4 regions of the Streptomyces sp. NPDC058812 genome follow, and region 2 is predicted to be linked to each of the others. Evidence: riboswitches for the same ligand, from Rfam matches in the RefSeq annotation. Region 2 holds a riboswitch; each other region holds the start of a gene.
The links. A riboswitch is a leader RNA that binds a small molecule or an ion and turns the genes downstream of it on or off. The one in region 2 is predicted to bind cobalamin.
Positions count from the first base shown of each region.

Region 1: linked by a shared signal. The riboswitch ahead of ACFW48_RS31590 (cobalamin biosynthesis protein) and the one ahead of ACFW48_RS28795 (FecCD family ABC transporter permease) in region 2 are both predicted to bind cobalamin.
Region 3: linked by a shared signal. The riboswitch ahead of ACFW48_RS22170 (energy-coupling factor ABC transporter permease) and the one ahead of ACFW48_RS28795 (FecCD family ABC transporter permease) in region 2 are both predicted to bind cobalamin.
Region 4: linked by a shared signal. The riboswitch ahead of ACFW48_RS20670 (ribonucleoside-diphosphate reductase subunit alpha) and the one ahead of ACFW48_RS28795 (FecCD family ABC transporter permease) in region 2 are both predicted to bind cobalamin.

Region 1 is NZ_JBHYOB010000020.1:101,867-108,861, reverse strand. It holds gene ACFW48_RS31610 (alpha/beta hydrolase family protein) at 1-1,034, opposite strand, end outside; gene ACFW48_RS31605 (class II aldolase/adducin family protein) at 1,954-2,637, opposite strand; gene ACFW48_RS31600 (anion permease) at 2,862-4,100, shown strand; gene ACFW48_RS31595 (hypothetical protein) at 4,135-4,356, shown strand; cobalamin riboswitch at 4,523-4,663, shown strand; gene ACFW48_RS31590 (cobalamin biosynthesis protein) at 4,792-5,757, shown strand; gene ACFW48_RS31585 (cobyric acid synthase) at 5,789-6,995, shown strand, end outside.
Region 2 is NZ_JBHYOB010000017.1:2,705-9,699, forward strand. It holds gene ACFW48_RS28790 (carbohydrate-binding module family 20 domain-containing protein) at 1-921, shown strand, start outside; cobalamin riboswitch at 1,032-1,184, shown strand; gene ACFW48_RS28795 (FecCD family ABC transporter permease) at 1,285-2,388, shown strand; gene ACFW48_RS28800 (ABC transporter ATP-binding protein) at 2,388-3,161, shown strand; gene ACFW48_RS28805 (ABC transporter substrate-binding protein) at 3,202-4,227, shown strand; gene ACFW48_RS28810 (DJ-1/PfpI family protein) at 4,346-5,131, shown strand; gene ACFW48_RS28815 (amidohydrolase family protein) at 5,463-6,995, shown strand, end outside.
Region 3 is NZ_JBHYOB010000010.1:141,371-148,365, reverse strand. It holds gene ACFW48_RS22180 (chloride channel protein) at 1-1,197, shown strand, start outside; gene ACFW48_RS22175 (potassium channel family protein) at 1,287-1,760, shown strand; cobalamin riboswitch at 1,865-2,050, shown strand; gene ACFW48_RS22170 (energy-coupling factor ABC transporter permease) at 2,080-2,775, shown strand; gene ACFW48_RS22165 (energy-coupling factor ABC transporter substrate-binding protein) at 2,772-3,110, shown strand; gene cbiQ (cobalt ECF transporter T component CbiQ) at 3,111-3,860, shown strand; gene ACFW48_RS22155 (ATP-binding cassette domain-containing protein) at 3,866-4,699, shown strand; gene ACFW48_RS22150 (MFS transporter) at 4,736-6,352, opposite strand; gene ACFW48_RS22145 (TetR/AcrR family transcriptional regulator) at 6,508-6,995, shown strand, end outside.
Region 4 is NZ_JBHYOB010000009.1:205,209-212,203, reverse strand. It holds gene mctP (monocarboxylate uptake permease MctP) at 1-376, shown strand, start outside; partial or broken gene ACFW48_RS20675 (GNAT family N-acetyltransferase) at 706-1,140, shown strand; cobalamin riboswitch at 1,198-1,359, shown strand; gene ACFW48_RS20670 (ribonucleoside-diphosphate reductase subunit alpha) at 1,485-3,872, shown strand; gene ACFW48_RS20665 (ribonucleotide-diphosphate reductase subunit beta) at 3,872-4,891, shown strand; gene ACFW48_RS20660 (hypothetical protein) at 4,804-5,058, opposite strand; gene ACFW48_RS20655 (GlxA family transcriptional regulator) at 5,151-6,119, shown strand; gene ACFW48_RS20650 (cytochrome P450) at 6,147-6,995, opposite strand, start outside.

The DNA of each region.
Region 1 (6,995 bases), on a different contig from region 2:
TGGAGGGCGACCAGGCGCGGGTGGGTGTCGGCGAGGCGGCGGGAGAGCCGCCACGGGGCCACCACGTCGTCGGGGCCGTGGAAGATCAGGGTCGGGACCGCCGGGCGGTGGAGACCGGCGGTGTGGACGTCGCTGTCGGCGTGCAGTCCGGCGCGGCCCTGGGCGGCGCGGACGGCGAGCGGCAGCAGCGCGCCCGGGGTGTGGCGGGCGGCGGCCAGGGCGCGCAGGGTGGCCTCCCAGCTGAGCACCGGGGAGTCCAGCACGAGCCCCGCGACGCGCTCGCGTACGCCGGAGAGCGCGGCCGTGCGCAGGGCCATGGTGGCGCCGGTGGACCAGCCGAGCAGGACGACCTGGCGGGCGCCGTGGTCGAGGGCGTAGCGGACGGCCGCGTCCAGGTCGCGCCACTCGGTCTCGCCGAAGTGGTGCAGGCCGTCCGGCGAGGGCGGGGCTCCGACGTCGCCGCGGTAGGCGAGGGCGAGCACCGGGACGTGCCGGCGGCACAGCGGGGCCATGAAGTTCATGGCGTGTTCGCGGGTGGCCCCCAGGCCGTGCACGGCGATGATCCAGGTCGGGCGGGAGCCGGGAAGGAACCAGGCCGGGAGGGGGCCGAGTTCGCCGGGGACCTCGACGTCGGAGTACTCGAGGTCGAGGGCGGTGCCCGGGTTTCCGACGTACAGGTTCGGGGTGAACCACGCCCGGTCGCCGGCCGCGAGGGTGCCGTGTGTGACGCGTTCGAGGCGGCGGACGACGGTGTCGGCGCCGTGCTCGGCCGTGCCGAGGACCGGGCCGACCACCGCGTGCGAGCCGTCGCCGGCGAGGCCGTACCGGCCGGGGCGCAGCGCGGCCAGATCCCGGGTGAGGGTGATCTGCCCGGCGGCGGTGCCGTGCACGGTGAGCCGGGGTTCGGTGGGCAGGGGCCGGCCGGGAGGCGCCTTGAGCGCGGCGTCGCTGGCGAGCCGGCCGGCGGCGACGCTCGCTGCGCCGGCCGCCAGGGCCGCGGTGACGGCGGCGGCCGTTGCTGTCACAGTGCGCATGGGGCCAGTCTCCTGGTGGAGTCCTCGGGCGGCCAGTGGGCGGGCGGTGGGGAGTGACGAGCCCCCGCCGATCGCCCGGTCGGGCCCGGAGCCATGTGTCGGTCCCGCTGCCGGTACCCCCGAAGCAGCGCGGTACGCGCTTCGCCGCCGGCGGGTTCCGCCGCAGGGGGTGTCGGCGGCGCGGCACGGCGGGTGCCCGGGGTTCGCGGCGCGGCACGCCGGGTGCCCGGGGTTCGCGGCGCGGCACGCCGGGTGCCCGGGGCTCGCGGCGCGGCGCGGCGGGTGCCCAGGGATTGCGGCGCGGCACGCCGGGTGCCCAGGGCTCGCGGCGCAGCACGCCGGGTGCCCGGGGCTCGCGGCGCGGCGCGGCGGGTGCCCAGGGATTGCGGCGCGGCACGCCGGGTGCCCAGGGCTCGCGGCGCGGCGCGGCGGGTGCCCAGGGATTGCGGCGCGGCACGCCGGGTGCCCAGGGGGTGCCCCCACGCCAGGAAGGGCCGGCTGCCGCCCATCGCGCCGGCGACCGGCGACCCGATCGGCCGGGGCGTCCGGGGTGGCCCACGCCCTCCACCGGACGCCCTCGCCGCGCTGCCCGCGCTCCGTGCCCGCGCTCCCGAGCCGCCGCACCACCCTCTCTCGGCTCGACGGACGCGTCGGCGGCCGACCGTCCAGTCGGCCGCCCGAAGGCCCGAGGGGCGAGGCGCGAGGGGGCGAGGGGGCCGAGGGGCAGAACCCACGCCGGCCACCGAACACGCTCCCGACCCACCGCACCTCTCCCCCGCCCCGAGCCGCCCCAGCACCAGCCCCCCCCCCCCGGCCGGACGCGCCGACGACCGGCCGTTTCGTCGGCGTCCCGAGGGCCCGCAGGCCCGGGCCCCGCGCCCGTCGCCGGACGTCCGCGGCCCCGGCGGGCAACCGTTCGTCAGCCCCGTTGCCCGTACCCCCGGAGCCGTTCCGTCACCTCCGTCAGCTGGTCGTCCGTCAGCAGTGACGGTGTGCGGCCCGGTACCGAGGAGGCCGTCAGCCAGAGGTGACACATCCACTCCAGCTGGGCCGTGCGGTCGTAGGCCTGGTCGAGGGAGGTGCCGTAGGTGATCGTGCCGTGGTTCCGGAGGAGGCAGCCGGTGCGGTCGGTGAGGGCGTCGAGCATGTGGCGGGCCAGTTCGTCGGTGCCGTAGGCCGCGTAGGGGGCGACCCGGACGGGGCCGCCGAGCGCGGCGGTCATGTAGTGGACCGGCGGGAGCTCGGGGACGAGGAGCGAGACCGCCGTCGCGTGCACGGCGTGGGTGTGGACGACGGCCCGGGCGTCGGTGGCGCGGTACACGGCGAGGTGCATGGGCAGTTCGCTGGTGGGCACGAGCCTGCCGAGCACCTGCCGGCCGTAGAGGTCGACGCCGGTGGCGTCGGCCGGGGCCAGACGGTCGTACGGCACACCCGAAGGGGTGACCAGCACCGTGTCGCCCACGCGCACCGAGACGTTGCCGGAGGTGCCGACGACCAGGCCGTCCGCCACCGTTCGCCGGGCTGTCGCGACGAGGGCCTCCCAGGCTGCCTCCCTGGCCCGTTCCTCGTCCGCGCCCACCCCTCCGACCCGCGAATACGTCACAGTCACCGTCTCCCCTCGGGCACTTACGCGCCCCTCACGAACCACCGCCGACCGGCCTCGCGGCGATCCTGCCAGGCACGTCTCCGGAGAGCATCGGACCGGGCACACAGAGGGATGCGGCGGCGCCGGTTCCGGTCACCGTGACGCCCTGCCCAGTTCATCTTCCGTTCACTCTGGTTACCTACGTTCGTCCAGCCAATGACCTCGAACGATTGCCTGGGTAAATGGAAAGCTTCTCGCTGATCCTCGCGATTGTGGTAGTAACCGCACTCGCGTTCGATTTCACGAACGGTTTCCACGACACCGCGAACGCGATGGCAACGACCATTTCGACCGGTGCGCTCAAGCCCAAGGTGGCGGTGGCGATGTCCGCCGTCCTCAACCTTGTCGGCGCCTTCCTCTCGGTGGAGGTCGCCAACACGATCTCCAAGGGTCTCGTCGACGAGACCGGCATCCGTCCCGAGGTCATCTTCGCCGCACTGGTCGGCGCGATCCTCTGGAACCTGCTGACCTGGCTGGTCGGGCTCCCGTCCAGCTCCTCGCACGCCCTCATGGGCGGCCTGATCGGTGCCGCGGTCGCTTCGGCGGGCATCGGCGCGGTCAACGGCGACGCGCTCGTCACCAAGGTGCTGATCCCGGCGATCGCCGCTCCGCTCGTCGCGGGCGTCGCGGCGCTGCTCGGCGCACGGCTGACGTACAGGCTCGGCCGCAAGGCCGACGGAAAGGCCGCTGCCAAGGGTTACCGCGCCGGGCAGATCGCCTCCGCCGGGCTGGTCTCGCTGGCCCACGGCACCAACGACGCCCAGAAGACGATGGGCATCATCACCCTCGCCCTGGTCGCCGGCGGCGCCCTCGCCCCCGACTCCGACCCGCCCATGTGGGTGATCCTGTCCGCCGGTATCGCCATCGCGCTCGGCACCTACCTCGGCGGCTGGCGCATCATCCGCACCATGGGCAAGGGCCTGACCGACCTCCAGCCGCAGCAGGGCTTCGCCGCCCAGACCAGCGCCGCGACGGTCATCCTGGCCTCCTCCCACCTCGGCTTCTCCCTGTCCACCACGCACTCGGTCTCCGGCGCGGTGATGGGCGCGGGCCTCGGCCGCAAGGGCGGCGTGGTGCGCTGGTCCACGGCCACCCGGATGTTCGTCGCCTGGGGTCTGACCCTGCCGGCCGCGGCCCTGGTCGCCGCGATCGCCGAGTGGGTCTGCGGCCTGGGTGACTGGGGCACCGCGCTCGTCGCGGTCTTCCTGGTCGCCTCCAGCGCCGCCATCTGGAAGCTCTCCCGGCGCGAGGTCGTCGACCACACCAACGTCATCGACGAGCCCGAGCAGGCCGGTGTGGTGACCACGGCGATGGCCGCCGTGTCCCCGCCCCCGGCGGGCGTGACCGAGGACCTGGCCGCGGCCGGCGCCCCGGGGTCCGCGTCCGACTCCAAGGCCCCCCCGGCCACCACCTCCGTCTGAACCCCCGCCCGGGTACGAAGGAAAGCGAACCTCCATGAGCATCGACTGGGCAGCTCTCGGCTCCGTCTTCGGGGTCAGCCTCGTGGCCACCGTGGCCCTGGTGGGCCTGTTCACCCTCGGCATCGTCGGCCTCTCCCGCCAGGAGCGGGCGGCCGAACAGGGCGGCTCCGCCGCCCTAGCGGTCACCGGCGCGTACGCCTGCTTCGCGGCCTGCGCGGCCGCGGTGGCGTACGGCATCTATCTGATCGTCGCCTGAGCGACCGCGCGCGGACACCGCGCACATCCCCCTTCGAGGCGGGGCGCGGGACGGACAACGGCCGTCCCGCGCCCCGCCTCTTCTCGCGTTCCTCGCGCGCCGGGGCGCACCGCCCGCGTGTGGGCCTTCGCACACTCCCCCGTCGCAGGTCAACGCCAGGTTGACGGGTGTTCGCGGGCCGTGGTGGACTGCCGGAGCCAATACGGCGGCAGGAGAGGAAGCCCGGTGCGAATCCGGCGCGGTCCCGCCACTGTGACCGGGGTACAGCCCCGGGAGCCAGGAACTCTCACCGCCGGTCTCTTCTAACCAGGGCGCGGACACCCTGAGTGAGGACATATCGCCATGCGCGGCTGCCGTTCCAGGCACAGCGGTCCCGGGTACACCGGTTCCGGGCACACCAGCGACACGCTCTCCCACCCCGCGGCCGGTTGAGCCGTGCGCGCCGAACGCGTCTTCGCGTACGGCGCCGCCGCCGGCCTTCTCGGTGACCTCCTCCTCGGCGACCCGCGCCGCGGACACCCGGTCGCCGCGTTCGGCCGTGCCGCCGGTGCCGTGGAACGGGTGCTGTGGCGGGACCACCGGGGCTGGGGCGCGCTGCACACCGCCGTGTGCGCCGGTGGCGCCGCCGCCCTCGGGCTGGCCGCCGCCCGCGCCGTACGCCGCTCCCCCGCCGCCTCCGTCGCACTGACCGGCGCCGCCACCTGGGCCGTCGTCGGCGGCACCTCGCTCGCCCGCGAGGCCCGTGCGATCGGCCGTGCCCTGGAGGCCGGCGACGTCGCGGCGGCCCGCGCACGGCTGCCGCACCTGTGCGGCCGGGACCCCCATGCGCTGGACGCCGACGGGATCGCCCGGGCCGTCGTGGAGTCCGTCGCCGAGAACACCTCGGACGCCGTCGTCGGCGCCCTGGTGTGGGGCGCCGTGGGCGGGGTGCCGGGGCTGCTCGGCTTCCGGGCCGTGAACACCCTGGACGCCATGGTCGGCCACAAGTCCCCCAGGTTCCGGCGGTACGGCTGGGCCTCGGCCCGCCTCGACGACCTCGCGGGCTGGCCGGGGGCCCGTCTGACCGCCGTACTGACCACCGTGGCCGGCGGCGATCCGCGCGGCGCCGTACGGGCCTGGCGCGCCGACGCCGCACAGCACCCGAGCCCCAACGCCGGTCCCGTGGAGGCGTCGTTCGCGGGCGCCCTGGGCGTCCGGCTCGGCGGAACGCTCTCCTACGGCGGGCGGGTGGAGCACCGGCCCGTCCTCAACGGGGCGGCGGGACGCGCCGTCCGGGCCGGTTCCGGCGACATCGACCGGGCCGTCCGGCTCTCCCGGCGCGTGGGCTGGCTGGCGCTCGGCGTGTGCGCGGGCGCGCGGCTGCTCGCGCGCGGGGACGTCAGGAAGGGACGTACGCCATGAGCGGTCGCCTCCTCGAGAAGGGACGTACGTCATGAACGGTGGCCTCCTCGTCGCCGGCACCACCTCCGACGCCGGCAAGAGCGTCGTCACCGCCGGGATCTGCCGCTGGCTGGTGCGGCAGGGCGTCAAGGTCGCGCCCTTCAAGGCGCAGAACATGTCGCTCAACTCCTTCGTCACCCGCGAGGGCGCCGAGATCGGGCGGGCGCAGGCCATGCAGGCCCAGGCGTGCCGCGTGGAGCCGACCGCGCTGATGAACCCGGTGCTGCTCAAGCCGGGCGGCGAGCGCAGCAGCCAGGTCGTGCTGCTCGGCAAGCCGGTCGGCGAGATGAGCGCCCGCGGCTACCACGGCGGGCGGCAGCAGCGGTTGCTCGGCACGGTGCTCGACTGTCTGGCCGAGCTGCGGGGCACGTATGACGCGGTGATCTGTGAGGGGGCGGGCAGTCCGGCCGAGATCAACCTGCGCCGGACCGACATCGTGAACATGGGGATCGCCCGGGGCGCCGGGCTGCCCGTGCTGGTGGTGGGCGACATCGACCGGGGCGGGGTCTTCGCCTCGTTCTTCGGGACGGTGGCGCTGCTCGCGCCCGAGGACCAGGCACTGGTCGCCGGGTTCCTCGTCAACAAGTTCCGCGGTGACGTGTCGCTGCTGGAACCGGGGCTGGAGATGCTGCACGGGCTCACCGGGCGGCGCACGTACGGCGTGCTGCCCTTCCAGCACGGGCTCGGCATCGACGAGGAGGACGGGCTGCGTGTCTCCCTGCGGGGGACCGTGCGGGAGTCCGTCGTCGCGCCGCCGGTCGGCGAGGACGTGCTGCGGGTCGCCGTCTGCGCCGTCCCGTTGATGTCCAACTTCACGGACGTGGACGCGCTCGCCGCCGAACCCGGTGTCGTGGTCCGGTTCGTGGACCGGCCGGAGGAGCTGGCCGACGCCGATCTCGTCATCGTGCCGGGAACGCGCGGGACGGTCCGGGCGCTTCAGTGGCTGCGGGAGCGCGGGCTCGCGGACGCCATCGCGCGCAGGGTCGCCGACGGCCGGCCCGTGCTCGGTGTCTGCGGCGGGTTCCAGCTCCTCGGCGAGCACATCGAGGACGAGGTCGAGTCGCGCGCCGGGCACGTCGACGGACTCGGGCTGCTGCCCGTGCGGGTGCGGTTCGCCCGCGAGAAGACCCTCACCCGGCCGGTGGGCGAGGCCCTCGGCGAGCGCGTCGAGGGATACGAGATCCACCACGGGGTCGCCG
Region 2 (6,995 bases):
CGCGACCTCAAGCGCGTCTTCAACAGCGAGAACCTCGCGTACCTGAAGAACTTCGGCGAAGCCTGGGGCCACATGCCCTCGGACAAGTCCAACGTCTTCGTCGCCAACCACGACACCGAACGCAACGGCGAGACCCTCAGCCACAAGGACGGTGCCGACTACACGCTGGCACACGTCTTCATGCTGGCCTGGCCGTACGGCAGCCCCGACGTCCACTCCGGCTACGAGTTCACCGACCGCGACGCGGGCCCGCCGAACGGCGGCCAGGTGAACGCCTGCCACAGCGACGGCTGGAAGTGCCAGCACGCCTGGCGTGAGATCTCCTCCATGGTCGGCTTCCGCAACGCCGCCCGCGGCCAGTCGGTGACCGACTGGTGGGACAACGGCGGCGACCAGATCGCCTTCGGGCGCGGCTCCAAGGCGTACGTCGCCATCAACCACGAGGGCTCCTCGCTGACCCGCACGTTCCAGACGTCGCTGCCCGCCGGTGACTACTGCGACGTCCAGGCCGGCAAGGGTGTCACCGTCGACGGATCCGGCCGGTTCACCGCCACCCTCGGCGCCCACACGGCCGTGGCCCTGCACGTCAACGCCCGGAACTGCGACGGTGGCACCGCTCCCGACCCGGTGACCTCCGGCGTGTCCTTCGCCGTCAACGCCTCCACCGACCTGGGCCAGAACATCTACGTGACCGGCAACAGGCCGGAACTGGGCGACTGGAACCCGGGCAGCGCCCTCAAGCTCGACCCGGCCGCCTATCCGGTGTGGAAACTGGACGTGGAACTCCCCGAGGGCACGTCCTTCGAGTACAAGTACATCCGCAAGGACGAGGCAGGAAACGTGACCTGGGAAAGCGGCGCCAACCGCACCGCGACCGTCACCTCCACCAGGGTCACCCTCAACGACACCTGGCGCGGCTGACCCCGCCTGCGTGCCGTGTGGCCGCCCCCCGCCTCCTTCGCGGGGCGGCCACGCCCGCAGGACCCAGCCCTCCGCGCGATGTTCGAACCGGGCGGCACGCGCCCTGTACCTTCCCCATGGAGAGCAGGCGTGGGCGAGGCGCTAAGCTGCAAGCGCCTCGCGGGGGAAGTCCGGTCGAAGTCCGGCGCTGACCCGCAACGGTAGGCGGAGTCCCGCACAGGGTTCCGCAAGCCCGATTACCCGCGGTGGTGAAGCTCCTGTCAATCGCCGTGGACTGCGAGAGGTGCTGCGCACGGCGCCCAGCGCCCGGGCCCGCTCCTTCGAACACGCAGGTGCACGGCCCGAGGCGAAAGCGATCCGCCTGTGGCCACGCTCCGCGACCGAACACCCGTCGTACCGCACCACCGTACGAGCGGCGGGCCCCCGCGACCTCAGCGTGTGTCGTTGCCCCTGCTCGTGACCGGCCTGTGCGTCGCGCTCCCCGTCTCCCTGGCCTGCGGGGCTGGCATCGGGGCGTCGGGGCTCTCGTGGAGCGAGGCGCTGCACTACCTCTGGGCGGGCCTGACCGGTGGGGCCATAGCACCGGACGAGGTCTCCTCCTACACCATCGTGTGGGAACTCCGCTTCCCCCGCGCCGTGCTCGCCGCGGTCGTCGGCGCCGGTCTGGCATCCGTGGGCGTCGCCGTGCAGGCCATGGTCCGCAACGCGCTCGCGGACCCGTTCGTCCTCGGGATCTCCTCCGGCGCGGCCGTCGGAGCCAACGCCGTGCTCATCTTCGGCGCCTTCGGCGCACTCGGTGTCTGGGCGCTGTCCACGGCGGCGTTCGTCTCCGCGCTCGCCGCCATGACGCTGGTGTACGCGATCGCCCGGACCCCGCGGGGGCTGACGCCGCTCCGGCTGGTGCTGACCGGCACCGCGTTGTACTACGGGTTCTCGGCCGTGACGACGTTCATGGTGTTCGCCGCCGAGCACGGTGAAGCGGCCCGGTCCGCGATGATGTGGCTGCTCGGCAGCCTGGGCGGCGCGAGCTGGTCCTCCGTACCGATCGCCGCGGGAGCGGTGCTCGGCGGCCTCGTCCACCTCGGCTGGTCGGCCCGGCGCCTGAACGCCCTCGCCATGGGCGACGAGACGGCTGCCGCGCTGGGTGTGGACCCCGGGCGGCTGCGCAAGGAACTCTTCCTCACCGCCGCCGCCGTCACCGGGGCCGTGGTCGCGGTCAGCGGTGCGATCGGCTTCGTGGGCCTGATGGTGCCGCACGCCGCCCGGATGCTGGTCGGGGCGGACCACCGCCGGCTGCTGGCCGTGGCGCCGCCGGCCGGCGCCGTGCTGCTGATCTGGGTGGACATCCTGTCACGCGTGGTGCTCGCCCCGGCCGAGCTGCCCCTGGGCGTACTGACCGCCGCGATCGGCGTGCCTTGCTTCGTCCTGCTCATGCGCCGCCGTACCTACACCTTCGGAGGCGTGTGATGCGGGTCGACATCGACACCGTCACAGTGGAGATCTCCGGGGCGCGCGTGGTGGAGGACGTCTCACTGCGGGCGGGCAGTGGGCAGGTCGTGGGACTCGTCGGGCCCAACGGCAGCGGCAAGTCGACCCTGTTGCGATGCGTCTACCGGGCCCTGCGTCCCACGGCCGGCGCGGTACGTCTCGGCGGTGACGACCTGGCGGCCATGAGCACGCGCGAAAGCGCGCGCCGGCTCGCCGCCCTTCCGCAGGAAGCGGTCGCGGAGTTCGACTTCACGGTGGCCGAGGTCGTGGCCATGGGCAGACTGCCGCACCAGGGGGCGGTGGCCCGGGAGACCGACGAGGACCGGCGGACGTGTGCCGCCGCGCTGGAAGGAGTCGGCGCCGGCCATCTGGCCCACCGAGGCTTCCTCACGCTCTCCGGCGGTGAGAAGCAACGGGTCCTGATCGCCCGCGCACTCGCTCAGCGGCCGCAGGTACTGGTGCTGGACGAGCCCACCAACCACCTGGACATCGCCCAGCAGTTGGAGGTTCTGTCCCTGGTACGGGCCAGCGGGCTGACCGTGCTCACGGCACTGCACGACCTCAACCTCGCCGCCCTCCACTGCGATCTCCTCCACGTCATCGACGGCGGGCGGATCGTCGCTTCCGGCGATCCCCACGACGTTCTCACGCCCGTCCTGCTGGCCGACGTCTTCGGTGTTCGGGCGCACCGTGTCCCCCACCCGGAGACAGGCGCGGTTCAGCTGCTCTTCGACCGTCTCCCCTCCCAGTAGTCCGCCTTCCCCGGTCCGTCCTCGAAGGAGTCACGCCTCCATGCCCCATCTCGCACGCCCCGCCGCCCTCGCTCTCGCCCTGGTCTTCGCCGTCACCGGCTGCGGGGCTGACGTCTCGCGGGAGGAGGGGAAGGGAGACGGCGCCACCGCGTCGTCCGGCAGCCACTACCCGGTCACGGTCGAGAACTGCGGCGAGAAGAAGACGTTCGACAGGGCTCCGCGGCGCGTGGTCACCAACGACGTGGGAATCACCGAGATCATGTTCGCCCTCGGCCTCGAGGACCACATGGCCGGATACGTCATGCCCGACGACAAGGGCGACCTCACGACGGTGCCGTGGAAGGACGGCTACCAGAAGGCCAAGTGGCTCTCCAAGGAGCGGATCAACAAGGAACTGGTGCTTGCCGCCCGTGCCGACCTGGTCTTCGCGGGCTGGAACTACGGCTTCAACGAAGGCGAGGGTTTCACGCCTGCCGCGCTGCGACGCGTGGGCATCGACTCGTACCTGCTCAGCGAGTCGTGCCGCAACGGACAGGGCAAGGCCCGCGGCGTGATGGCGCCGCTCGACGCGCTGTACACGGACCTGCGGAACCTGGGCAAGGTGTTCGACGTCGAGGACAGGGCCGAAACCCTCATCACCAAGTTCCGCGAGCAGGTGGCCGGAGCACAGGCGAAGGCTCCGAAGGGCGCCGACCGGCCGCGAGTGTTCCTCTACGACAGCGGCGAGGACAAACCGTTCACGTCCGGCGCCTACGCGGGGCCCCACGACATCATCACCAAGGCCGGCGGCGACCACATCATGAAGGACCTCAAGGACAGCTGGACCACCGTGGGCTGGGAGACGGTCGTCGACCGCGACCCCGAGGTCATCGTGATCAACGACTACGGGGACGTCACCGCGGAACAGAAGCGGAAGTTCCTCAAGTCCTACAAGCCGCTCGCGAACGTGTCCGCCATCAAGAACGACCGGATCGTCGTTCTCGACTACGTCGACCTCGTCGAGAGCCCGCGCAACCCCATGGCCATCAGCTCACTCGCGGCGGACCTGAGCAGCCTCGGCTCCTGAACGGGACGGCTCCCGGAGAATGAGCGTGCGCGTTGTCGGGAACTCAGTGGCGGCGCGTGGCGACTGCTTGTTCGTCGGTGCCCCGCCGGGGGGCACGTCTCGGGACAGGGAGTCGGACATGGCAGGGACAGACCGTGATCGGCGCCGGTTACTGCGGACAGTGGTGGCGGGTGGTCTTGGCGCGGGGCTGGTGACGGCCGGTGGGGCGTCGTCGGCGCGGGCCGAACCCGCGGCGCGGGAGGGCGCGGCGGGGGAGGGGGCGGTGCGGGTCGCCGTACTGCTGTACGACGGCTTGACCGCGCTCGACGCGGTCGGACCGTACGAGGTGCTGTGCCGGGTGCCGGGAGTGACGGTGACGACCGTGGCCGAGAGGGCGGGACGAGTCCGTACCGACACCGGCGAGCTGAGCTTGGTGGCCGAGCGTTCCCTGGAGAGCGTGACGCGCGCGGAGATCCTGCTGGTGCCGGGCGGGGGACAGCGCGGCACCACGGCGACGATGGCCAATCCCGTGGTCCTCGACTGGATACGTCGCATTCACCGTAGGACGGTATGGACCACTTCGGTGTGCACCGGATCGTTGATCCTCGGTGCGGCCGGTCTGCTGGACGGCCTGCCCGCCACCACCTACTGGGCCTCCCGCCCCTATCTGGCGGAGGTGGGCGCGGTCTACACCCCGGGGCGCTTCGTGGAAGCCGGGAAGATCGTGACCGCCGCCGGGGTCTCCGCCGGCATCGACATGGGACTGCACCTTGCCGCGCGACTGGCGGGCGACCAGGTGGGCCAGGCCATGCAACTCGCCGTGGAATACGATCCCGACCCGCCGTTCGACACCGGCAGCCCCGAGAACGCGAGTCCCGAACTGCAGCGGTTGGCGCTGCGCCTGCTCGCGGACGCGGCAACGTAGGTCACCGGCACGGTGTCCACCAGACCGTTGCCGAACGAGGCCGAGCGAACCACGTGGGGCACGCGGTTCGAAGCCGCGTGCCCCGGTGCTGGACTTCCATGCCAACGCCGCAGGGTCCCGTGAACCCCTCGACCGGGCATAGCAACTCATGAAGGAGGCGCCCGGTGGCGGGCGCCTCGTACGGCTGGAGGGGTGTGCTGTGAACGAAACGGATTCTGCGACATCACCGGACGAAGCCGAAGCCGAAGCCGAAGCCGGGGCCGGCCGACGGGCGAAGACGTCACCGGTGTCCCGCCGCGGGTTCCTGGCAGGAGCCGGCGCCGCGGTGGCGATGACGTCGTTGGCCGGGCCGGGAGCCGTCGCGGCCGGCCACCGCACCAGTCGCACAGGCAACCTGCGGCTGGGCGCGGGTACCACGTTCGGGGCACGGGTCTCGCCCGACGGCCGGTGGATCGCCCTCGACCTGCTGGGGGTCCTGTGGGTGATGCCGGCGTCGGGCGGACGCGCGCGGCGGCTGACCAGCGACCTGTTCGACATCGCGCAGCCCGACTGGTCGCCGGACAGCGGCAGGCTGGTCTTTCAGTCCTACCGTGACGGGGTCTTCAACCTCTGGACCGTACGGCCCGACGGCAGCGGGCTGCGCCAGTTGACCGAGGGCCCCTTCGACCACCGGGAACCTCGCTGGTCGCCGGACGGGCGCACGATCGTCTTCTCGGGCGACGCGTCGGGCAGTTACGCGATCCAGACGTACGACATCGGCAGCGGACGGGTCGGCGTACTCGCCGACGGCCCCGGTGACGAGTACGAGCCGTCCTGGTCGCCGGACGGCGACCGGGTGGCCTTCGTGGTGGACAACACCCGAATCGAGGTCGTGGACCGCACCACCGGCCGACGCGGCACCCGTGTCACCGTGCCCGCCGGACAGGTGATCCACCAGCCGGAATGGAAGCCGGACGGTACCGGCCTGGTCCACCACCTGACCTACGACGGGCGCTGCGATCTCATGATCGGTGACACGCCCCTGGTGGATGACCAGGAGACGTTCCCGTTCAGGGTGTCGTGGCTCGATCGTGAGCGCTTCCTCTACACCGCGAACGGCCGGATCCAGGTGCGGTCACTCCACGGCTCAGGCACCCGGACCATCGGCTTTTCCGCCGCCGTCACCACCCGGAGGCCGAGGTACACCAGGCGCCGGACCGACTTCGAGAGCACCGGTCCGCGGCCCGTGCGCGGAATCGGGAGCCCGGTGCTGTCCCCTGACGGAGAGCACGTCGCCTTCCGCGCGCTCAATGACATCTACGTCATGAAGCTCGGCCGTGCGCCGCAGCCGTTGACCCGCGACCACTGGTGGAAGTGCGGCCCCGCCTGGTCGCCCGACGGGAAGCGACTGGCGTACTCGACGGACCGGGGCGGGACGCTCGACATCTGGATCAGGGATCTCGACACGGGCCGGGACCGGCAACTGACCGGACTCGGTACCGGGGCGGCGGTGTCGGCGGCGTGGTCGCCCAGCGGACAGGAGATCGCCTTCCTGGACCAGGACGGCGCGCTGTGGACCGCCGACGTGGCGAGCGGCGACGTGCGCCGCGTCTTCACCGCGACGTTCGAGCCCGGAAGACCCACCTGGTCCCCCGACGGCAGAACGATCGCCCTGGCAGCCGTGAAACCGTACTCGGCCAGGTTCCGTGAAGGGCTGAGCGAGATCCTGCTCGTCAACCGGACCACCGGGCAGGGCAGATACGTCGAGGCCGTGGCCGGCCGCTCGATCCAGACCCGGGGAGACGACGGACCGGTCTGGTCCCCCGACGGCAGGCGCATGGCGTTCGCGGTCGCGAGCGTCCTGTACACCGTAGACGTCGCCGCG
Region 3 (6,995 bases), on a different contig from region 2:
CAGCACTGGGTGTGGACGTCGCTGCCCGAGGCCGCCGGGTACGACGCCCCGCCCTGGTGGTGGCCGCTGCCCGCGCTGGTGCTCGCCGGGCTGGTCCTGGCGCCGATCGTGACCCGGATGCCGGGCGGCGGCGGCCATCTGCCGGTGAACGGGCTGGGCGGCGCGCCCGTCGGCCCCCGCGCGCTGCCGGGCGCCGTCCTGGCGGCGCTCGCCACGCTGCCGCTCGGCGTGGTGCTGGGCCCCGAGGCACCGCTGATGGCCGTCGGCAGCGGGCTCGCCCTGCTGGCGGTGCGGCGGGCGGGGGCCGCGGGGGACCCGAGGGCGAGCGCGATCCTGGCCACGGCCGGCTCCACCGCCGCGATCTCCACCATCCTCGGTGGGCCGGTGGCCGCGGCCGTCCTGCTCATCGAGGGGGCGGGGCTCGGTGGCGCCCAGCTGGTCGCCCTGCTGCTGCCCTGTCTGCTGGCCAGCGCGGCGGGCGCCCTGGTCTTCACGGGGTTCGGTCAGTGGACCGGCCTGAAGATCGGCGCGCTGGCCCTGCACGACGTGCCGCCGGGCGCCAACCCGGACGCGGGCGACTTCCTGTGGGGCGTCCCGACGGCGGCGCTGATCGCGGTGCTGATCACGCTGGCCCGCGAGCTGGGCCACCGGACCGTCTCCTGGACGCGGCACCGCACGGCCCTGCGCACCGTCGCCTGCGCCACGGCGGTCGGCGTCTGCCTCGCCGCGTACGCCCTGATCACCGGCCGTTCCCCGGCGGAGGCGGCGCTGTCCGGTCAGGCGACCCTCGCCCAGCTCGCCGCGCACCCGCACGCCTGGTCCGTGGGCGCGCTGGTCGCGCTCGTCGCCTGCAAGGGGCTGGCCTGGGGCATCGCGCTGGGCAGTCTGCGCGGCGGCCCGATCTTCCCGGCCGTACTACTGGGCACGGCGACGGCCATGGCCTGCTCCGGCCTGCCCGGCTTCGGCGCGACCCCGGCCCTCGCCCTCGGCGTCTCCGCCGCGGCGGCCGCGGTGACCGGGCTGCCGCTGGCCAGCGCGGTGCTGGCGGTGCTGCTGGTGGGCGGGGACGCGTACGACCAGATGCCGCTGATCGTCACCGCGTCGGTGGTCGCCTTCGCCGTCACCCAACTGGTACGCCGATCAGAACCGGGAGCGGAAGCGGAACCGCCGGAAGCGGCGCCGGAGACGGCACGGTGACGGAGCGCCGGGCCACCACCACGGGGACGGGCGGCGCCCGACCGCGTGCCGCCTGGCGCACGGCCCGGCCCTGGCTCGCGCGGGCCGGCATCGCGGCGGGCACGGTCGCGGCCTACTTCCTCCTCCCCCTCGACCACCTGGGCCCGCGGCGTCCCGTACTGAGCTGGCTGCTGTTCGCCCTGGTGCTGACCTTCGTGGCCGCGATGCTGCTCCGCCAGATCCGTCATGTCCTCGTCGACCGCCCGGAGACCCGGCCCGGTGTGGTCATCCCCCTGCTGATCATCCTGTCCGTACACGTCTTCTCGGCCACGTACTACGCCCTCGCCAAGCAGCCGGGCGAGTTCACCGGCCTGCGCACCCGCGTCGACGCGCTGTACTTCACCGTGGTCACGCTCGCCACCGTCGGCTACGGGGACATCACACCGCGGGGCCAGGCCGCCCGGGTCGTGACCGTTCTGCAGATCGCCTACAGCTTCGTGTTCCTCACCGCCGCCGCGACCGCGCTGACCACACGGGCACGCGACATGGTGGTCCGGCGGACCGAACGGGACCGGCCCGGCTGACGGCGGACGAAGGCGCGGTGCCGGCGGCTGTTTCCGCAGCACCGAGGCCTGTTCGCCGGACCGGCCGGCCCGGAGGCCCGCTTGTCACCACCCCGGTGGGAGCACTACTGTCGCCACGCCTTGGTGAACGGGAAATCCGGTGTGATGCCGGTGCGGCCCTCGCCACTGTGAATCGGGAAGTCCGGCTCCGGCCCTCGCGGGCAGCCACTGGATCGTAGCGATCCGGGAAGGCGGAGCGCGGGCGGTGGTACCCGTAAGCCAGGAGACCGGCCAAGGCGCGTCGTCCATCCACGAGGTGCTGGAGAGGGTCTGCTGAGCCATGCACATAGCCGAGGGCTTTCTGCCACCGGCGCACGCGATCGCCTGGGGTGTCGCGTCCGCGCCGTTCGTCGTCCACGGAGTACGGTCACTCACCCGTGAGGTCAGGGAGCACCCGGAGAGCACCTTGCTCCTCGGCGCCTCCGGAGCCTTCACGTTCGTTCTGTCGGCCCTGAAACTGCCGTCCGTCACCGGCAGTTGCTCGCACCCGACCGGAACCGGTCTGGGTGCCATTCTCTTCCGTCCGCCGATCATGGCGGTGCTGGGCACCATCACCCTGCTCTTCCAGGCGCTGCTGCTGGCGCACGGCGGGCTGACCACGCTCGGCGCCAACGTCTTCTCGATGGCGATCGTGGGCCCCTGGGCCGGGTACGGCGTCTACCGGCTGCTGCGCCGCTACGACGTGCCGCTGATGGTCACGGTCTTCTTCGGGGCGTTCGTCGCCGACCTGTCGACCTACTGCGTCACCAGTGTGCAGCTGGCGCTGGCGTTCCCGGACCCGAGCAGCGGGTTCCTGGGCGCGCTCGGCAAGTTCGGGTCCATCTTCGCCGTCACGCAGATCCCGCTCGCGGTGAGCGAGGGCCTGCTCACGGTCATCGTGATGCGGCTGCTGGTGCAGTCCAGCAAGGGCGAACTCACCCGACTGGGCGTGCTGTTGACGGGGACCCGGACGGAGAGGCAGGCGGTGGCCCGATGAGCCGCAACGCGAAGATCAACGCCCTGCTGCTGCTCGCCGTGGCCGCGCTCGCGGTGCTACCGCTGGTGCTGGGGCTCGGCGACCACAAGGAGGAGCCGTTCGCCGGTGCCGACGCCGAGGCGGAGACGGCGATCACGGAGATCGAGCCGGATTACGAGCCGTGGTTCTCGCCGCTGTACGAGCCGCCGTCCGGGGAGATCGAGTCGGCGCTGTTCGCCGTGCAGGCCGCGATCGGCGCGGGTGTGCTGGCCTACTACTTCGGGCTGCGCCGGGGCCGGCGGCAGGGCGAGGAGCGGACGGCGGCGGCACTGCGGGACGCTCCCGAAGGGGACTGAGTGCTGCCGATCGACGCGGCGGCGCACAGCAGTCGCTGGCGCCGCCGCCATCCCGTGGACAAGGCCGTGCTCGGGCTGGGGCTGACCGTCCTCGCGATCTCGCTGCCGCCGTGGCCCGGCGCGGCGCTGGTGCTGGTGACGGCGCTCGCCGTGCTGCTCGGCCCGGCGGGTGTGCCCGGGCGCCGGCTGTGGCGGGCGTACCGCGTGCCGTTGGGCTTCTGCGTGACCGGGGCGCTGCCGCTCCTGGTGCAGGTCGGGGGCCCGGACGGGTTCCTGACAGCGGCGGACGGCGGCCCGGCGCGCGCCGGTGAGCTGCTGCTGCGCACCTCGGCGGCCTCCCTCGGGGTGCTGCTCTTCGCGTTCACCACGCCGATGTCCGACCTGCTGCCCCGCCTGGTGCGGGCCGGGGTGCCCGCGCCGGTGGTCGACGTGGCGCTGGTGACGTACCGCATGAGCTTCCTGCTGCTGGACTCCGTGCGCCGGGTGCGGGAGGCGCAGGCCGCGCGGCTGGGCCACACCACCCGGGCCGCCGCCTGGCGGTCGCTCGGCGGGCTCGGCGCCACGGCGTTCGTGCGGGCCTTCGACCGGGCGGCGCGGCTCCAGTCGGGTCTCGCCGGGCGCGGCTACGACGGCACCCTGCGCGTCCTGGTGCCCGAGGCCCGCGTCTCCGCGCCCTTCACGGCGGCGAGCGTCGCGCTGCTGGCGGCGCTGGTCGCCCTCACCCTCGTACTGGAAAGGCCGCTGTCGTGAGCGAGTTGACGGAGTCACCGGCACTGGTCGCCCTGCGGGGCGCGTCCTTCGCGTACGAGGAGGGCCCGGCCGTGCTCACCGGCCTGGATTTCGCGGTGCGCGAGGGGCGTGCGCTCGCGCTGCTGGGCCGCAACGGCAGCGGCAAGACCACGCTGATGCGGCTGCTCAGCGGCGGACTCAGGCCGCACGCGGGGACGTTGGCGGTCGACGGGGAGCCGGTGACGTACGACCGCAAGGGGCTGACCCGGCTGCGGACCACGGTGCAACTGGTGGTGCAGGACCCGGACGACCAGCTGTTCGCGGCGTCGGTGTCGCAGGACGTGTCCTTCGGGCCGCTGAACCTGGGCCTGTCCGACGCGGAGGTCCGCTCCCGGGTCGAGGAGTCGCTCGCCGCGCTGGACATCGCCGCACTCGCCGACCGGCCCACCCACCTGCTCTCCTACGGGCAGCGCAAGCGGACCGCGATCGCCGGGGCCGTCGCGATGCGACCCCGGGTGCTGATCCTCGACGAGCCGACCGCCGGGCTCGATCCGGACGGCCAGGAGCGGCTGCTCGCCACCCTGGACCGGCTCCGCGCGGGCGGCACCACCGTGGTGATGGCCACCCACGACGTGGACCTCGCCCTGCGCTGGTCCGACGACGCCGCCCTGCTCACCCCGGCCGGCGTGCACACCGGTCCGACGGCCCCGACGCTGGCCCGCGCCGAGCTGCTGCGGCAGGCCGGGCTGCGTCTGCCGTGGGGCGTCGCGGCGGCCCGGCTGCTGCGCGCGCAGGGCCTGTTGACGGACTCGGCGGCGGGCCCCCGTACTGCGGAGGAGCTGGCCGCCCTGACCGACTGACGGTGGGGGCCGGGGTGCCGGGCGGGCGGCTCGGACTCAGCGCGCCGAGTCGCTGTACTCCGCGCTCCGGGCCGCCTCGGCCGTCTTCTCCTCGGGCTGCTGCCGGGTACCGCGGCGGCCGGGGAGGACGGCGAGGACGATCAGGGTGCCGGCGGCCATGATGATCCCGCCGACGAGGCTGGTCGTGGCGACGCCGTGGGCGAAGGACTGGTTCACGGCGTCGGCCAGGGCCTGCGCCTGCTGGGGTCCGGCGGCGGGGTCCGTCGCGAGGCGCTCGGCGACGGCCAGCCCGCCGCCCACGGAGTCCTGGGCGGTGTCCAGCGCGGCGGCCGGGAGCCGGTTGCCCACCAGGTCGGCGAGTTCGTCCCGGTAGGCGGTGCCGAGCAGGGAGCCCAGCACGGCGATGCCGAGCGAGCCGCCGAGTTCCAGCGCGGTGTCGTTGGCGCCGCCGCCGACGCCCAGCTCGCTCTCCGGGAAGGAGCCCATGATGGTGTCGGTGGCCGGGGACACGCTCAGCCCGATCGCGAGGCCGAGCAGCAGCATCGGGGCCAGGAAGTCGGCGTACGTCGAGTCCTTCTCGATGAGGACCAGGAGGAAGACGCCGACGGTGCCGATCACCATGCCGGACCCCACCATCGCCTTCACGCCCAGCTTCGGGGTCAGCTTCCCGGTCGCCGCGGCGCCGACGAACACGGCCCCGGCCAGCGGCAGCAGGCGCACGCCGGTCTCCAGGGCCCCGTAGCCGAGCACGAACTGCAGGAACTGCGTGGCGTAGTAGATGGCGCCGTAGGTGCCGAAGAAGAAGAACAGCACCGCCAGCATCGAGCCGCTGAAGGGCCGCAGCAGGAACCTGCGCACGTCCAGCATGGGGTGCGGGTGGCGCAGCTCCCACCACACGAAGGCCACCAGGCCGAGGCCCGCGGCGACGGCCGCGGCGACCGGGCCGGCGCCCCAGCCGAAGTGCGGGCCCTCGATGGACGCGTAGACCAGGCTGCCGACGGAGACGATGGAGAGCAGGCCGCCGACGTAGTCGATCCGGCCCATGCCGGCCGCCTTGGACGGCGGTACGAGGATCAGCGCGCCCACAACGGCGGCGACCGCGATGGGGACGTTGACCAGGAAGGTGGAGCCCCAGGCGTGGTCCTCCAGGAGCCACCCGGCGACCAGCGGGCCGACGGCGATGGCGAGGCCGGAGGTGGCGGTCCAGGCCGTGATGGCGCGGACCCGCTCCCCCTTCGGGAAGACCGCGACCAGCAGGGACAGCGTGGCCGGCATGACGACGGCGGCGCCGACGCCCATGATCGCCCGGGCCGCGATGACCAGCCCGGTCTCGTCCACCAGACTGCCCATCACCGAACCGCCGGCGAAGATCACCAGGCCGGTGATCAGCGCACCTCGACGGCTGTACTTGTCGCCGATCGAGCCCAGCACCAGCATCAACGCGGCGTACGGGACGGTGTAGCCGTCGATGACCCACTGAAGGTCGCTGCTGCTCAGGCCCAGGTCGGCCGTCATGTCCGGCGCGGCCACGATCAGGGACGTGTTGGCCATGACGACGATCAGCAGGCTCAGGCACAGCACGAGGAGTGCCCACCAGCGCCGTTCGTAGGGCCCGGTCATCTTCTCGACGGGTGTGGTGGCTAGGAGGGGCATGGGGGCTCCCGGGAAAAGAGGGCAAGCGAGCGAGGGGCAAGTTAATTGCCCATCGATGTGCAGATCAGTGGCAGAGTAGTTTGTTGCACAGCGACGTGCAAATACCGGCCTTCCCGATGCCCGTTCCCGAGGCCCCTTCCGATCGAGGTACCGACGTGACCACCACACGCGCCCGCATCCTGCGAGCGGCCGAGCGGGAACTGGGCCGCGACCCCGACCGCAGCCTCACGGAGATCGCGGCGGCCGCCGGCGTGGCGCGCCGCACCCTCTACGGTCACTTCACCGGCCGGGACGCGCTGGTCGGAGGGCTCGTCGAGGAGGCCGCGGAGGCGGTACTGCGCGCGATCGGCGGGTCGGACGCGCCGGCCCCGGACGACGATCCCGCCGTGGCCCTGGCCTGGTTCGTCCTCGGCCTGTGGCCGATCGGCGACCGCTACGGCACGCTCATCGCCCTCGCCCGCCACCGTGGCCTCGGGCCGGAAGGGGTGAGCGCGATCCTCGCCCCGGCCCGTGACAGGCTCGCCGGCATCCTCGCCCGCGGCCGGGGAGCGGGCGTCTTCCACACCGCCGTGCCGCCCGGTGTACTCGGCGCGGCACTGGAGGCGCACCTGCTGGCGCTTCTGGGCTGCGCGCGTCGCGGGGT
Region 4 (6,995 bases), on a different contig from region 2:
CATCTGGATCCTGCAGACCTTCCCGGCCCTGGTCGGCGGCCTGTTCACCCGCTGGTTCCACCGCTGGGCGCTGCTCGGCGGCTGGGCGGTCGGCATGGTCTACGGCACGGTCGCCGCGTACGGTGTCGCCTCGCCGACGCAGAAGCACTTCGGCGGCTCCTCCAAGGAGATCCCGGGCATCGGCGAGATCGGCTACATCGGCCTCACCGCCTTCGTGCTGAACGTCCTGGTCACCGTGGTCCTGACCTTCGTCATGAGGGCCCTCAAGGCCCCCGACGGCGTCGACGAGACCAAGCCCGCCGACTACACGGCGGACGCGGGCGACCCCGGCGTCGAGGTGGAGCTGCCGCCGGCCACGGCGGGCACCTCGCACTGACCCCGACAACGCGGCGGGCCGTCGGAGAATCCGGCGGCCCGTTGTCGTACCCGTCGGGCACACTCGGCTGCATGGACTTCGTGACCCGGCAGGCGGCGACGGACGAGTACGACGCCCTTGGTGAGATCGCCGCGCAGGCCCAGGGGGTGTCGTTTGGATCAGGCCGACTCCAGGCAACGGTGCCTTGCAGCGGAGCCGAGCGGGGTCTGGTGCGTGCAGCTGCAAGGCGGAGGAGGGCGACAGGGCGGAGCCCTGGCAACCGACGACAACGCCGCAGATGTGCGTGCCAGACCCCGCGACCCCGGCAGGATCCAAACGACACCCCCTAGCTGCGCGACGGCCTCCTCGACTTCGGGGAGAGCGACGCGTACCTCGGCGAGCTGATGAACGTCGCCAAGCGTGCGGCGGCCGCCGAGGTGCTGGTCGCCGCGGCGGACGGCCGGGTGCTCGGCGGCGTGACCTTCGTGCCGTCCGGCGGCCCCATGGCCGACATCGCCCGGCCCGGCGAGGCCGAGATACGGATGCTCGCCGTCGCCCGCGAGGCACGCGGACGCGGGGTGGGCGAGGCCCTCGTGCGGACCTGCGTCGACCGGTCCCGCGCCGTCGAGGGCTGCGCGCGCGTCGTACTGTCCACCCAGCGCGCCATGCGCACCGCCCACCGCCTCTACGAACGGATGGGCTTCACCCGCACGCCCGACCGCGACTGGAACCCGCTGCCGGAGCTCGACGACATCACGCTCCTCACCTACGAACTGACGCTCTGACACCAGCGCCACCCCTCGACGACCCCTCCGCGACACAACATCTGGGGGTGCTCGCCGAACCCGGCACAAGATGTATGCTCGTGCTCGCTGTCGCCGCAGGGGAATCCGGTGCGAATCCGGAACTGTCCCGCAACGGTGTACTTGTGTGTATCCGCGCGTCTCCGCACGTGTGCACACGCATGTCCAGTCCGAGGACCTGCCGACAGTGCGCCCGTACCGTCCCGGTCCGGGTGCCTGACGTCCGGGCCTCGTGGAGTGGGCCGGTGGACGCGACGCCGCGTGCGCTCGTGAGCTGCCCCTGCCCTCCTCCCCCAGGCCCCGTGCCGAGCGAGGGAGTGCCCCACGTGACCATCGCGCCAGCCGACCCGGTTTCAGCGACCCCGGCGACGACTTCAGCGACCCCGGTGACCGAGGAGCCCGACGGCCCCGGCGCCGCGTTGCTGCGGACCCTGACCGAGCTGACCGCCGACCTCCCCGACGCCGACCCGGGCCGGGTCGCCGCCGCCGCACTGCGCGGCCGGTCCGCCCGTGCGGACGAGTCCGAGCTGCGGGAGCTGGCCACGGAGGCGGCGGCCGGGCTCATCTCGGAGGACCCGGTCTACTCCAGGCTGGCCGCCCGACTGCTGACCATCGGCATCCGTGCCGAGGCCGCCTCGCAGGGCGTCACCTCGTTCACCGGGTCGGTCGCCACCGGACACCGCGAGGGCCTGATCGCCGACCGCACCGCCGAGTTCGTCCGGCTGCACGCGGACCGCCTGGACGCGCTGGTCGACCCGGCCGCCGACGACCGCTTCGGCTACTTCGGCCTGCGTACCGTGTACAGCCGCTACCTGCTCCGGCACCCGATCACCCGCAAGGTCGTCGAGACGCCCCAGTACTTCATGCTGCGGGTGGCCGCCGGACTCGCCGAGGACGACACCACGCGCTCGCTCGACGAGGTGGCCGCGCTGTACGGGCTGATGAGCCGCCTCGACTACCTGCCCTCCTCCCCCACCCTGTTCAACTCCGGCACCCGGCACGCCCAGATGTCGTCCTGCTACCTCCTGGACTCCCCCAAGGACGAGCTGGACTCCATCTACGACCGCTACCACCAGGTCGCCAACCTCTCCAAGCACGCCGGCGGCATCGGCATCGCCTACTCCCGCGTCCGCGCCCGGGGTTCGCTGATCCGCGGCACCAACGGGCACTCCAACGGCATCGTCCCGTTCCTGAAGACGCTGGACGCCTCGGTCGCCGCCGTGAACCAGGGCGGCCGGCGCAAGGGCGCGGCGGCGGTCTACCTGGAGACCTGGCACGCGGACATCGAGGAGTTCCTGGAGCTGCGGGACAACACCGGTGAGGACGCCCGCCGCACGCACAACCTGAACCTTGCCCACTGGGTGCCGGACGAGTTCATGCGCCGGGTGGACGCCGACGGACAGTGGTCGCTGTTCTCGCCCGCCGACGTGCCCGAGCTGGTCGACCTGTGGGGCGAGGAGTTCGACGCGGCGTACCGCAGGGCCGAGGCCGCGGGGCTGGCCCGCAAGACCCTCCCCGCCCGTGAGCTGTACGGCCGCATGATGCGCACCCTCGCGCAGACCGGCAACGGCTGGATGACCTTCAAGGACACCGCCAACCGCACCGCCAACCAGACCGCCGAGCCCGGCCACGTCGTCCACTCCTCCAACCTCTGCACGGAGATCCTGGAGGTCACGGACGACGGGGAGACGGCGGTCTGCAACCTGGGCTCGGTCAACCTGGGCGCCTTCGTGGACCCGGCTTCCCGGGGCATCGACTGGGAGCGCCTGGACGCCACCGTCCGCACCGCCGTCACCTTCCTCGACCGGGTCGTCGACATCAACTTCTACCCGACCGGGCAGGCGGGCCGCTCCAACGCCCGCTGGCGCCCGGTCGGCCTCGGCGCGATGGGCCTCCAGGACGTCTTCTTCCAGCTGCGCCTGCCCTTCGACTCGCCCGAGGCGAAGGTCCTCTCCACCCGCATCGCCGAGCGGATCATGCTCGCCGCGTACGAGACCTCCGCCGACCTGGCGGAGCGCAACGGCCCGCTGCCTGCCTGGGTGAAGACCCGTACCGCCCGGGGCGTGCTGCACCCCGACCACTACGGCGTCGAGCCCGCCTGGCCGGCGCGTTGGGCGGCGCTGCGCGAGCGCATGGCCACGACCGGCCTGCGCAACTCCCTGCTCCTCGCCATCGCGCCGACCGCCACCATCGCCTCCATCGCGGGCGTCTACGAGTGCATCGAGCCGCAGGTGTCCAACCTCTTCAAGCGCGAGACGCTCTCCGGTGAGTTCCTCCAGGTCAACTCGTACCTCGTGAACGACCTCAAGCGGCTCGGCGTCTGGGACGCCCGTACCCGCGAGGCGCTGCGCGAGGCGGGCGGCTCGGTGCAGGGCTTCACCTGGATCCCCGAGGACGTCCGCGCGCTGTACCGCACCGCCTGGGAGATCCCGCAGCGCGGCCTGATCGACATGGCCGCCGCCCGCACCCCGTACCTCGACCAGGCCCAGTCGCTGAACCTGTTCCTGGAGACGCCGACCATCGGGAAGCTCTCCTCGATGTACGCGTACGCCTGGAAGCAGGGCCTGAAGACCACGTACTACCTGCGCTCCCGCCCGGCGACCCGCATCGCCCGCGCCGCCGCCCGGGCCACCGTCCCCGTGCAGGCCGCCCCGGATCCCGAAGCGGTCGCCTGCTCCCTGGAAAACCCCGAGTCCTGCGAGGCCTGCCAGTAATGACCACCGAGACCACCACCAAGAACCTGCTCGACCCGGGCTTCGAGCTGACCCTGCGCCCCATGCGCTACCCGGACTTCTACGAGCGCTACCGGGACGCCATCAAGAACACCTGGCACGTGGAGGAGGTCGACCTCCACTCGGACGTCGCCGACCTCGCGAAGCTCAGCCCCATGGAGCAGCACCTGATCGGCCGGCTGGTGGCCTTCTTCGCCACCGGTGACTCGATCGTGGCGAACAACCTGGTGCTGACGCTCTACAAGCACATCAACTCGCCCGAGGCGCGGCTCTACCTGTCCCGCCAGCTCTTCGAGGAGGCCGTCCACGTCCAGTTCTATCTGACGCTGCTGGACACCTACCTGCCCGACCCGGACGACCGCGCCGCCGCCTTCGCGGCCGTGGAGAACATCCCCTCCATCCGCGAGAAGGCCGGGTTCTGCTTCAAATGGATGGACTCGGTCGAGTCGATCGACCGCCTGGAGACCAAGGCCGACCGCCGCCGCTTCCTGCTCAACCTCATCTGCTTCGCCGCGTGCATCGAGGGCCTGTTCTTCTACGGCGCCTTCGCCTACGTCTACTGGTTCCGCAGCCGGGGCCTGCTGCACGGCCTGGCCACCGGCACCAACTGGGTGTTCCGGGACGAGACGATGCACATGTCCTTCGCCTTCGACGTCGTCGACACCGTGCGCAAGGAGGAGCCGGAGCTGTTCGACGACGCGCTCCGGCAGGAGGTCACCGACATGCTGCGGGAGGCCGTCGAGGCCGAGCTGCAGTTCGCGCGCGACCTGTGCGGTGACGGCCTCCCGGGGATGAACACCGACTCGATGCGGCAGTACCTGGAGTGCGTCGCCGATCAGCGCCTGACGCGTCTCGGCTTCGCCCCGGTGTACGGCTCCGAGAACCCCTTCTCCTTCATGGAGCTGCAGGGCGTTCAGGAGCTGACCAACTTCTTCGAGCGGCGTCCCTCGGCGTACCAGGTGGCGGTGGAGGGCACCGTCGACCTGTCCGAGGACTTCTGAGTCTCCTTCCCCGCACCCTCGTCCTCCCGGGCCTCCCGGGCCTCCCTGAGCTGACGGTCGATGCGCCTGTCGCGCACGATGCCGATCACCGAGGGGAGGACCATGAGGACCAGGAGTCCGAAGGTCACGAGCATTCCGATCAGGGCTTCCATCTGGTTTCCGGTCATGACACCACTGTCGCGCCGGATGCTCCTTACCGGGAGTGGCAGGACTGCCGTAGGACCTCGATTTCCTGCCACTTCCGAGGCACACTGGCGGCATGCTGCAGAACGTGGCCGCCGTCCTGCTGGACGGCGCGCATCCCTTCGAACTCGGTGTGGTCTGCGAGGTCTTCGGCATCGACCGGAGCGACGAGGGCCTGCCCGGGTACGACTTCGCGGTGGTCTCCGCGGAGGGCCCGGAGCTGAGTACCCATGTCGGCGGGCTCTCCGTCTCCACGCCGTACGGGCTGGACCGGCTGGAGGAGGCCGACCTGATCGCCGTGCCGGCGGGGAGCGACTACGCCCGCCGGGAGTATCCGCCCGAGCTGCTGGACGCCCTGCGGCGGGCGGTGGACCGGGGCGCGCGGGTGCTGAGCGTGTGCTCCGGGGTCTTCGTGCTGGGCGCCGCCGGGCTGCTGGACGGGCGGCGGTGCGCGGTGCACTGGCATCACGCGGCCGAGCTCGCCCGGCAGTACCCGCGGGTCGCCGTCGCCCCCGACGTGCTCTACGTGGACGAGGACCCCGTGATCACGAGCGCCGGCACCGCCGCCGGCATCGACGCCTGTCTGCACATCGTCCGCAAGGAACAGGGACCGGAGGTCGCCAACAGGATCGCCCGGCGCATGGTCGTACCGCCGCACCGGGACGGCGGTCAGGCCCAGTACATCGAACGTCCGCTGCCGCGCTCCTCCTGCGACACCGTCGGCGAGGTGCTGGCCTGGATGGAACAGCACCTCGACGAGGAGGTCACCGTCGAGCAGCTCGCGGCCCGGGCGCACATGTCCCCGCGCACCTTCGCCCGCCGCTTCCAGCAGGAGACAGGTACGACTCCCTACCGCTGGATCCTGCGCCAGCGTGTGCTGCTGGCCCAGCGGCTGCTGGAGGCGACGGACGAGACGATGGACGCGATCGCGTGGCGCACCGGCTTCGGTACGGCGGCGGCGCTGCGGCACCAGTTCGTCAGGGCCCTGGACACCACCCCGCACGCCTACCGGCGCGCCTTCCGGGGCCCGGAGGCCGTCGCCTGAGCCGCCACAGCCACGTCACCGCGCCGCTCACCGTGCGACGGGCCTGACCAGCAGGTCGTGCGGCCGCAGGGTGATGCCCACTCGGACCGCGTCGTTCGAGCCCGCCACCTGCTCGAAGCGGTACTTCGTGGCGAGCGCGGCCGTGATCAGCGTCAGCTGCGCCATGGAGAAGTGGTCGCTGGGGCACTTTCGATTGCCCACACTGAACGGCTTCATGGCGTATTTCGGCACATCCGTCGCCCGCTCCGGAAGCCAACGGTCCGGGTCGAACTCCAGGTTGCCCGCGTACGACTTCGGATCGCGTTGGATTGCGTACGGACTGTAGATGATGTCCGACCCGGCCGGAATGCGGTAGCCACCGAGTTCGGTCTCGACCACCGCGCGCCGCGTCAAAACCCACACGGCAGGGCGCAAACGCATGGCCTCCACGATGACATTGCCGGTGTGCGTGAGCCCCCGGACATCCTCGAATGCCACGGGGCGTCCGCCGGTGACCGCTTCGACTTCGTCGCGTATGCGGTCGGCATGTTCCGGGTGTTCGGCAAGTGCCTGCAGCAACCACATGATCGTGGAGGCGATGGTTTCACTGCCGGGGGTGAGTATCGCGACGACCTGGTCGTGGATCTCCTGTTCCCCGATGGGATCGCCATTGTCGTCCTTCGCCTCCAGCAATGCCGTCAGCAAATCGTCCGGCTTTTGACCGGATGCGCGGCGCTCGGCGATGATCTCGTCGACCAGGAGATGCAGATCGGCCAGCGCGTTGTTGAATTCGCGGTTTGCCGGGAGCGGCAGCCGGTAGAGCGGTCCGAGCGGGACCACCATGCGCCGGTACATGCCCCGGAAGACGGTGGCGAGCGCGACGCACAGCCGCTCGGC